DNA from 2 places in the Streptomyces sp. 3330 genome. Region 2 is predicted to be linked to the other one. Evidence: riboswitches for the same ligand, from Rfam matches in the RefSeq annotation. Region 2 holds a riboswitch; the other holds the start of a gene.
The links. Region 2 has a riboswitch for glycine ahead of gcvP (aminomethyl-transferring glycine dehydrogenase). Riboswitches for the same ligand answer to the same signal wherever they lie in the genome.

Region 1: another riboswitch for glycine. It lies ahead of gcvT (glycine cleavage system aminomethyltransferase GcvT); the one in region 2 lies ahead of gcvP (aminomethyl-transferring glycine dehydrogenase).

The regions. Positions count from the first base shown of each region.
Region 1 is NZ_JAVDVA010000012.1:42,352-46,531, reverse strand. It holds gene J2X68_RS20900 (enhanced serine sensitivity protein SseB) at 1-532, opposite strand, end outside; gene J2X68_RS20895 (AAA family ATPase) at 611-1,300, opposite strand; glycine riboswitch at 1,474-1,573, shown strand; gene gcvT (glycine cleavage system aminomethyltransferase GcvT) at 1,774-2,916, shown strand; gene gcvH (glycine cleavage system protein GcvH) at 3,034-3,411, shown strand; gene glyA (serine hydroxymethyltransferase) at 3,426-4,180, shown strand, end outside.
Region 2 is NZ_JAVDVA010000023.1:132,900-137,079, reverse strand. It holds gene J2X68_RS31460 (DNA polymerase IV) at 1-1,177, shown strand, start outside; gene J2X68_RS31455 (nucleotidyltransferase domain-containing protein) at 1,278-1,739, shown strand; gene J2X68_RS31450 (PRC-barrel domain-containing protein) at 1,807-2,178, opposite strand; glycine riboswitch at 2,291-2,386, shown strand; gene gcvP (aminomethyl-transferring glycine dehydrogenase) at 2,570-4,180, shown strand, end outside.

The DNA.
Region 1 (4,180 bases), on a different contig from region 2:
CGGCCAGGAAGTCCACCGGGTCGTCCTGCCAGTCGGGCTCGTACAGCCGGACCCGGCCGCCCGCCGCGCCGCCGTCCAGCGGGGTGCGGCCGGCCCGGCAGAGCTCGGCCACGGCGGGCGGGGGCAGCGGGACGCCGACCACGCCGTCCGGATTCACCAGGATGCCCACCTGCGGGGGCAGCCCCCGGGCGAACTCGACGGCCGGCGCGATCGTGAACGACATGTGCGAGCCGACGACCTGCCGGAACTGCTCCTCGGAGCTGAAGACCGGCACGTACACCTGGCCCTCGATCTCCATCGTGGGCAAGTCGAGGGGGCCGCTGTGCGGGCCGCCGCCGCCGGGCAGCGGCACCCAGACGAAGCTGCGTCCGAGCACCTCGACGATCCGGCCGCCGGCCCCCGGCACGCCGAGGGAGACGGAGAGCACCTCCTCCAGCTCGTTGCCGGGCCATCCGCCGTGCGGATGGGGGTGCGCCTGCGCCGGAAAGTCCGCGGAGAAGTCCGTCGGAAAGTTCGCCGGGGGGAAATCCATCTGCCTACCGCCTGCTGAGAACCACTCACTTCGCTGTGCCGGAAAGGCTAGCGGGTACCGGGGGTCGCGCCGGAGCCCTCAGTCCCTGAACCCGATGCGCCGCAGCGTGTCGGCCGCCGCGCGGTCGAGCAGCACCGCCGAGCCGCAGCCCGCGGGCAGCCGGCCCTTCTCCACCGAGCGCGCGAGCCGGGCGGCCGCGTGGCGGTGACGCAGGAACGCGTACCGGGAGACGCCCCGGCCGCGCTCGCGCTGCCCTTCCAGCGCCGTGTCCGCGCCGACGTCCAGCAGCAGCAGGTGGAGGGTGCCGCCGCGGCGGCGGGCCTCGCGGGCCAGCCAGTCGCGGACCCAGGCCTGCGTGCCGCAGTCGTGCACGACGACGCCCTCGCCGCCGCGCAGCGCCCGGCGCAGTCCGGCGTAGTGGGCGAGCCGGACGAGGGGGCGGTAGAGGCCGTAGGGCAGGAAACGCGGGGTACGGGCGTCCCAGCGGTCCCGGGTGTCCTGGGAGTCGATGCGGACGCCCCGCACGGTCCGCCGCATGAGCGTGGACTTGCCGCTGCCGGGCAGGCCGGTGACCACGACCAGGTCCCGGGGGCCGAAGAGCAGGCCGTGCGGGCTGCGGCCGGCCCGCTCGCGCAGGTCGCGGACGACGGGCGCCGGCCGGGGGCCGCGCGCCTCCCGGGCCGGGGCGACGGGCTGCGCGGGCAGCGCGAGCCCCGAGCCGGTCGCGAATGCCGTGGACCTCGCCCTGGTCGTCCTGTTCACCGTGATCGTCCTCCCCTGGGGTCAGATGGTGTCCTCATCCCCACCGAGCGTAAAGAGAAGGTAATGCGCCGCGCCCGGCGATTTCGTGCGCGTACCGACACAAGCCGGTTACAGATGCGGCCTGCCGTGATCGGGGCGAGCCGTGCAATGATGGCCGCGCCAACTGCATACCGGCCGTTTGAATCCGCGCGGGAGAGTCCTCAGCAGCAGCTTCGCTGGGGCGCCGAAGGAGCAAGTCCCTCCCTTGAATCTCTCAGGCCCCGTTACCGCGCGGGCGAGGCACATCTGAAAAGCGGGCCGCTGTCTCCAGCGGTCCCACCCAAGGTGCAAGTCATGGTCGATCCCCTCGCGGATCGTCATGGCGAACCTCTCAGGTTCCGATGACAGATGGGGAGGAACGACCTCGCCTTCCCCCGTGCCTGCCCGCCCCGCTGCGCGCGCACCGGGGGGATCCCGTCGCCTTGGGAGACGAACGCCCGATGAGCAGTACCGACCCCGCATCCGACCAGAACGCCGGGCAGCGCCACACCGCCCTCGACGCGGTGCACCGCGCGCTCGGCGCGACGATGACCGACTTCGCCGGCTGGGACATGCCCCTGCGCTACGGCTCCGAACGCGACGAGCACCACGCCGTCCGCACCCGGGCCGGGCTCTTCGACCTGTCGCACATGGGTGAGATCACCGTCACCGGCCCGCAGGCCGCCGCCCTCCTCGACTTCGCCCTGGTGGGCAACATCGGGGCGGTCAAGGCCGGCCGCGCCCGCTACACGATGATCTGCCGCGCGGACGGCGGCATCCTGGACGACCTGATCGTCTACCGGCTCGCCGAGACCGAGTTCATGGTGGTGGCCAACGCCTCCAACGCGCAGGTCGTGCTGGACGCGCTGACCGAGCGCGCCGACGGCTTCGACGCCGAGGTCCGCGACGACCGCGACGCCTACGCGCTGATCGCCGTGCAGGGCCCCGAGTCCCCCGGCATCCTCGCGGCCGTCACCGACGCCGACCTGGACGGCCTGAAGTACTACGCGGGCCTGCCCGGCACCGTCGCCGGCGTCCCGGCCCTCATCGCGCGCACCGGCTACACCGGCGAGGACGGCTTCGAGCTGTTCGTGCGGCCGGAGCACGCCGTCGAGCTGTGGCAGGCGCTGACCAAGGCCGGCGAGGGCGCCGGGCTGGTGCCCTGCGGCCTGTCCTGCCGGGACACGCTCCGCCTGGAGGCGGGCATGCCGCTGTACGGGCACGAGCTGAGCACCTCCCTCACCCCGTTCGACGCGGGACTGGGCCGGGTGGTGAAGTTCGAGAAGGAAGGCGACTTCGTCGGGCGCACGGCGCTGGAGGCCGCCGCCGGGCGCGCCGCGTCGCAGCCCCCGCGCGTCCTCGTCGGCCTGGTCGCCGAGGGCCGCCGGGTCCCGCGCGCCGGGTTCGCCGTCGTCGCGGGCGGCGAGGTGATCGGCGAGGTCACCTCCGGCGCCCCCTCCCCCACCCTCGGCAAGCCGATCGCGATGGCGTACGTCGACGCCGCCCACGCCGCGCCGGGCACCACGGGCGTCGGCGTGGACATCCGGGGCAGCCACGAGCCGTACGAGGTCGTGGCGCTGCCGTTCTACAAGCGCCAGAAGTAGACACTGGGCGCGTCGACGCCCGCCCGCGCGTGACGCTGCGCACACTTCCGCCGCTCACGTGCGTTTCCGCAGTCCCCTATTCACCAGCACCCTCCCGCGTACAGGAGAATTCAAGCCATGAGCAACCCCCAGCAGCTGCGCTACAGCAAGGAGCACGAGTGGCTGTCGGTCGCCGAGGACGGCGTCTCGACGGTCGGCATCACGGAGCACGCGGCCAACGCGCTCGGTGACGTGGTCTTCGTACAGCTCCCGGAGGTCGGTGACACGGTGACCGCGGGCGAGACCTGCGGCGAGCTGGAGTCGACCAAGTCGGTCAGCGAGCTGTACGCGCCGGTCTCCGGCGAGATCGTCGAGGTCAACCAGGACGTCGTCGACGACCCGGCGCTGGTGAACTCCGCTCCCTTCGAGGGCGGATGGCTGTTCAAGGTACGCACGGCGGGCGAGCAGGACGACCTGCTCTCCGCCGACGAGTACACCGCCTTCACCGCCGGCTGAGGAGTCGTAGACGCATGTCCGTCCTGAACACGCCCCTGCACGAGCTCGACCCGGAGATCGCCGCCGCGGTCGACGCCGAGCTGAACCGTCAGCAGTCCACGCTCGAGATGATCGCCTCGGAGAACTTCGCTCCGCTCGCGGTGATGGAGGCGCAGGGCTCGGTCCTGACCAACAAGTACGCCGAGGGCTACCCGGGCCGCCGCTACTACGGCGGCTGCGAGCACGTCGACGTGGCCGAGCAGATCGCGATCGACCGGATCAAGGAGCTGTTCGGCGCCGAGTACGCCAACGTGCAGCCCCACTCGGGCGCCTCCGCCAACCAGGCCGCCCTGTTCGCCATGGCCCGGCCCGGCGACACGATCCTCGGCCTGGACCTGGCGCACGGCGGTCACCTGACCCACGGCATGCGGCTGAACTTCTCCGGCAAGCAGTTCGACGTGGTCGCCTACCACGTGGACGACGCCGGTCTGGTCGACATGGCCGAGGTCGAGCGCCTCGCCAAGGAGCACCGCCCGAAGGTGATCATCGCCGGCTGGTCGGCGTACCCGCGGCAGCTGGACTTCGCGGAGTTCCGCCGCATCGCGGACGAGGTCGAGGCCTTCCTGTGGGTGGACATGGCGCACTTCGCGGGCCTGGTCGCGGCCGGTCTCCACCCGAACCCGGTGGAGTACGCGGACGTGGTCACGTCCACCACCCACAAGACGCTGGGCGGACCCCGCGGCGGCGTCATCCTCGCGAAGAAGGAGTTCGCGAAGAAGCTGAACTCCTC
Region 2 (4,180 bases):
CTACCGGTCGATCAGCGAACAGGTCATGGGGCTGCTGCGGGCGCTGTCGCCGCTGGTGGAGCCGCTGAGCCTGGACGAGGCCTTCGTGGACCTGGACGCCGGGGGAGCGGCCTGGGACAGCGACTCGGCGCGGCTGGCGGGCATCAGGCTGCGCGCCGACATACGGGCCGTCACCGGGCTCACGGGTTCGGTGGGCCTGGCCTCCTGCAAGATGCTGGCGAAGATCGCCTCGGAGCAGGCGAAGCCCGACGGGCTGGTGCTCATCGAGCCGGGGACCGAGCGGGCCCTGCTCGGCCCGCTGTCGGTGCGGACCCTGCCGGGGGTCGGGCCGGCGACGGGGGACCATCTGCGCCGGGCCGGGATCACCACGATCGACGAGATCGCCGAGGCGGGTGAGGACGAGCTGGTGCGGCTGCTGGGCAAGGCGCACGGGCACGCGCTGTACGCCATGGCGCTGGCCCGCGACGACCGGCCCGTGGTGGCGGAGCGGGAGGCCAAGTCGGTGTCGGTCGAGGACACGTACGACGTGGACATCCATGACCGGGTCCGGGTGGAGCTGGAGGTGCAGCGGCTCGCGGACCGGTGTGTGCGCAGGCTGCGGGGCGCCGGTCTGTCGGGGCGGACCATCGTGCTGAAGGTGCGGCGGTACGACTTCTCCACGCTCACCCGGTCCGAGACCCTGCGCGGGCCCACCGACGATCCGGCGGTGGTCCGGGAGGCGGCGGCCCGGTTGCTGGACCCGGTGGACACGACCGGCGGGGTGCGGCTGCTCGGGGTGGGCGTCAGCGGACTGGCCGACTTCACGCAGGAGGATCTGTTCGCGCAGGCCGCCGAGGACCTGGCCGACGGGCCCGAGGAGGAACTCGCGGACGAGCCCGTGGGCGAGGTGCCGGTGCCGGTCGAGCGTCAGTGGCGCCCGGGACACGATGTGCGGCATGCCGAGCTCGGCCACGGATGGGTGCAGGGCAGCGGGCTGGGCCGGGTCACCGTGCGGTTCGAGACGCCCGAGTCGGAGCCGGGACGGGTGCGCACCTTCCGGACCGACGATCCGGGGCTGGAGCCGGCGGAACCGCTGCCGCTGGTGCGACGAAGACCTGACGACGAGGGCGGGGCCGCGGTGGCGGCGCCGTCAACGCAGCCGAAGGCGTCGGAGGCGGAGACCGGGAACTCCGCGTGAGGCGGATCAGTTACACAGAGTGAAGCGGTTCGCAGGGTGGGGTGGGTCGAAGCGGTGGCGGTGTCCCGTGCGGTGACACCGGTGACGGATGGGGAGCTGCATGAAGCTGCACGAGGGCCGGTTCGCGGATCCGGCCGGGGTGTCGCCGGAGCGCGAGGCCGAGATGCGCCGGGTGGTGGACCGGCTCACCCGGTGGGCCGGGAACCGGAGCGACGTGGTGGGGCTGCTGCTCGTCGGATCCTTCGCGCGGGGGACCGCGGGGCCCGACTCGGACGTGAACCTCGTGGTGCTGTCGACGGCGCCCGCCCGGTACGCGCAGGACGCCGGGTGGGCACGTGAGCCGGCCCTGGGGGAGGCGATCGGGATCCGGGAACGCGGGTCCGTCACCGCATGGCGGTATGCGACCGCCGCAGGGCTGGAGGTCGAGGTGGGCGTCGGTTCCGTCCGCTGGGCGCGGACCGATCCGGTCGACGCCGACACCCGGAGAGCCGTCACGGACGGCGCCCGGCCGTTGTACGACCCGGCCGGGATTCTCGGGGCGCTGATACGGGCCTGCGGCTGACGTGACTCACACACGACCGGGACGGCCGGTGCGACGGAGGCGGCTGAGCGGGGGAGGGACGGAAGGCTCAGCTGTCGTCCGTTCCCGCCAGTCGGCCGAAGTCGTGGTCCGGAAGCGGGGGAGCGGCGCCCACGTCGAGGCCGTAGTGGTGGTAGAGCTGCAGTTCCTGTTCCGGGGAGAGGTGGCGGCCCACGCCGAAGTCGGGAGCGTCCTTGATCAGGGCCCGGTCGAAGGGGATGTGCAGGGTGCCCTCGACCAGTCGGCTGGGCTCCAGGGGAACGAAGGCGTCGCGGGAGAACAGGCCGGTGCGTATGGCCGCCCACTCCGGGACTCCGGTGGCGTCGTCGAGATAGACCTCGTCGACGGTACCGATCTTGGCGCCGTTGCGGTCGAACGCCTTGCGGCCGATCAGGTTGCGCGGATCGATGTCGGTCTGCACGGGCCCTCCACTTGGTCGCAACTCATCCGTAAGCACTACAAAAGAGCACATTGGGACGAGTGGCCACTCGAGCGAGTCTCATTGACCCCGCTGGTAGTCTGACAATGGCTGCTGACACCGCGCGGGAGAGTCCTCCGGACATCACCGGAGGCGCCGAAGGAGCAAATCCTCCCCGGAATCTCTCAGGCTCACGTACCGCACGGACGAGGTCACTCTGGAAAGCAGGGCGGGTGCCGACGGCGTCGACGGTTCCCGCTCTCACCGACGGTGAAAGCCGGGTCCCCTCGGGCGACCCGGTGAAGCTCTCAGGTTGAGATGACAGAGGGGGAGGCCGTCCGGGTACCCACCGTGGTGACCCTCGAAGGTCGTGTCAGACCAGGAGGCCTCCGTAATGACCGCCCATCGCATTCCGCTCGCAGAGCTCGAGCAGGGAATTCCCTTCGAACAGCGCCACATCGGGCCCGACCTCGAAGCGCGGGCCAAGATGCTCGCACAGGTCGGCTACGGCTCGCTCGACGAGCTCACCGCCGCGGCGGTCCCGGATGTGATCAAGAACGCCGACGCGCTGGACCTGCCGGGTGCCCGCACCGAGGCCGAGGTGCTGGCCGAGCTGCGTTCGCTGGCCGACCGCAACCAGGTCCTCGACTCGATGATCGGCCTCGGCTACTACGGGACGTTCACGCCGCCCGTCATCCTGCGCAACGTCATGGAGAACCCGGCCTGGTACACGGCCTACACGCCGTACCAGCCGGAGATCTCCCAGGGCCGGCTCGAGGCGCTGCTGAACTTCCAGACCGTGGTCGCCGACCTGACCGGGCTGCCGACCTCCGGTGCGTCGCTGCTCGACGAGGGCACCGCTGCCGCCGAGGCGATGGCGCTGTCCCGGCGCATGGGGAAGAACAAGAAGGGCCTCTTCCTCATCGACGCGGACGCCCTGCCGCAGACCATCGCCGTGATCGAGACCCGCGCCGAGCCCGCGGGCGTGGAGGTCGTCGTCGCCGACCTGAGCGACGGCATCCCGGCGGAGATCGCCGCCCGGGAGATCAACGGCGTGCTCGTCCAGTACCCCGGCGCCTCGGGTGCCGTGCGTGACCTCAAGGCGCTCGTCGACCAGGCGCACGGGCTCGGCGCGCTCGTCACCGTGGCCGCCGATCTGCTCGCGCTGACGCTGCTGAAGTCGCCCGGCGAGCTGGGGGCGGACATCGCCGTCGGCACCACGCAGCGGTTCGGTGTGCCGATGGGCTTCGGCGGGCCGCACGCCGGTTACATGGCCGTCCGCGAGCAGTTCGCGCGCAGCCTGCCCGGGCGGCTGGTGGGCGTCTCGGTGGACGCCGACGGGCACAAGGCCTACCGGCTCGCGCTGCAGACGCGTGAGCAGCACATCCGGCGCGAGAAGGCCACCAGCAACATCTGCACCGCGCAGGTGCTGCTCGCGGTGATGGCGGGCATGTACGCCGTCTACCACGGCCCCGACGGGCTGCGGGCGATCGCCCGGCGCACGCACCGGTACGCCACGATCCTCGCCGCCGGGCTCGAGGCCGGCGGGGTCGAGGTCGTGCACGGGTCGTACTTCGACACCCTGACCGTGCGGGTTCCGGCGAAGGCCTCCGCGGTCGTCGCCGCCGCCCGGGAGCTCGGCGTCAACCTGCACCTCGTCGACGCCGACCAGGTGTCGATCGCCTGCGACGAGACGACCGCCCGGGCGCAGGTCCTCGCCGTCTGGGCCGCCTTCGGCGTGGAGGGCGACATCGAGTCGCTCGACGCGGCCACCGCGGACTCCCTGCCCGCCGGGCTGCTGCGGTCCGACGCGATCCTCACGCACCCCGTCTTCCACCAGCACCGTTCCGAGACCGCGATGCTGCGCTACCTGCGCAGGCTCGCCGACCGCGACTACGCGCTGGACCGGGGCATGATCCCGCTCGGCTCCTGCACGATGAAGCTCAACGCCACCACCGAGATGGAGCCGGTCACCTGGCCCGAGTTCGGTCAGCTGCACCCCTTC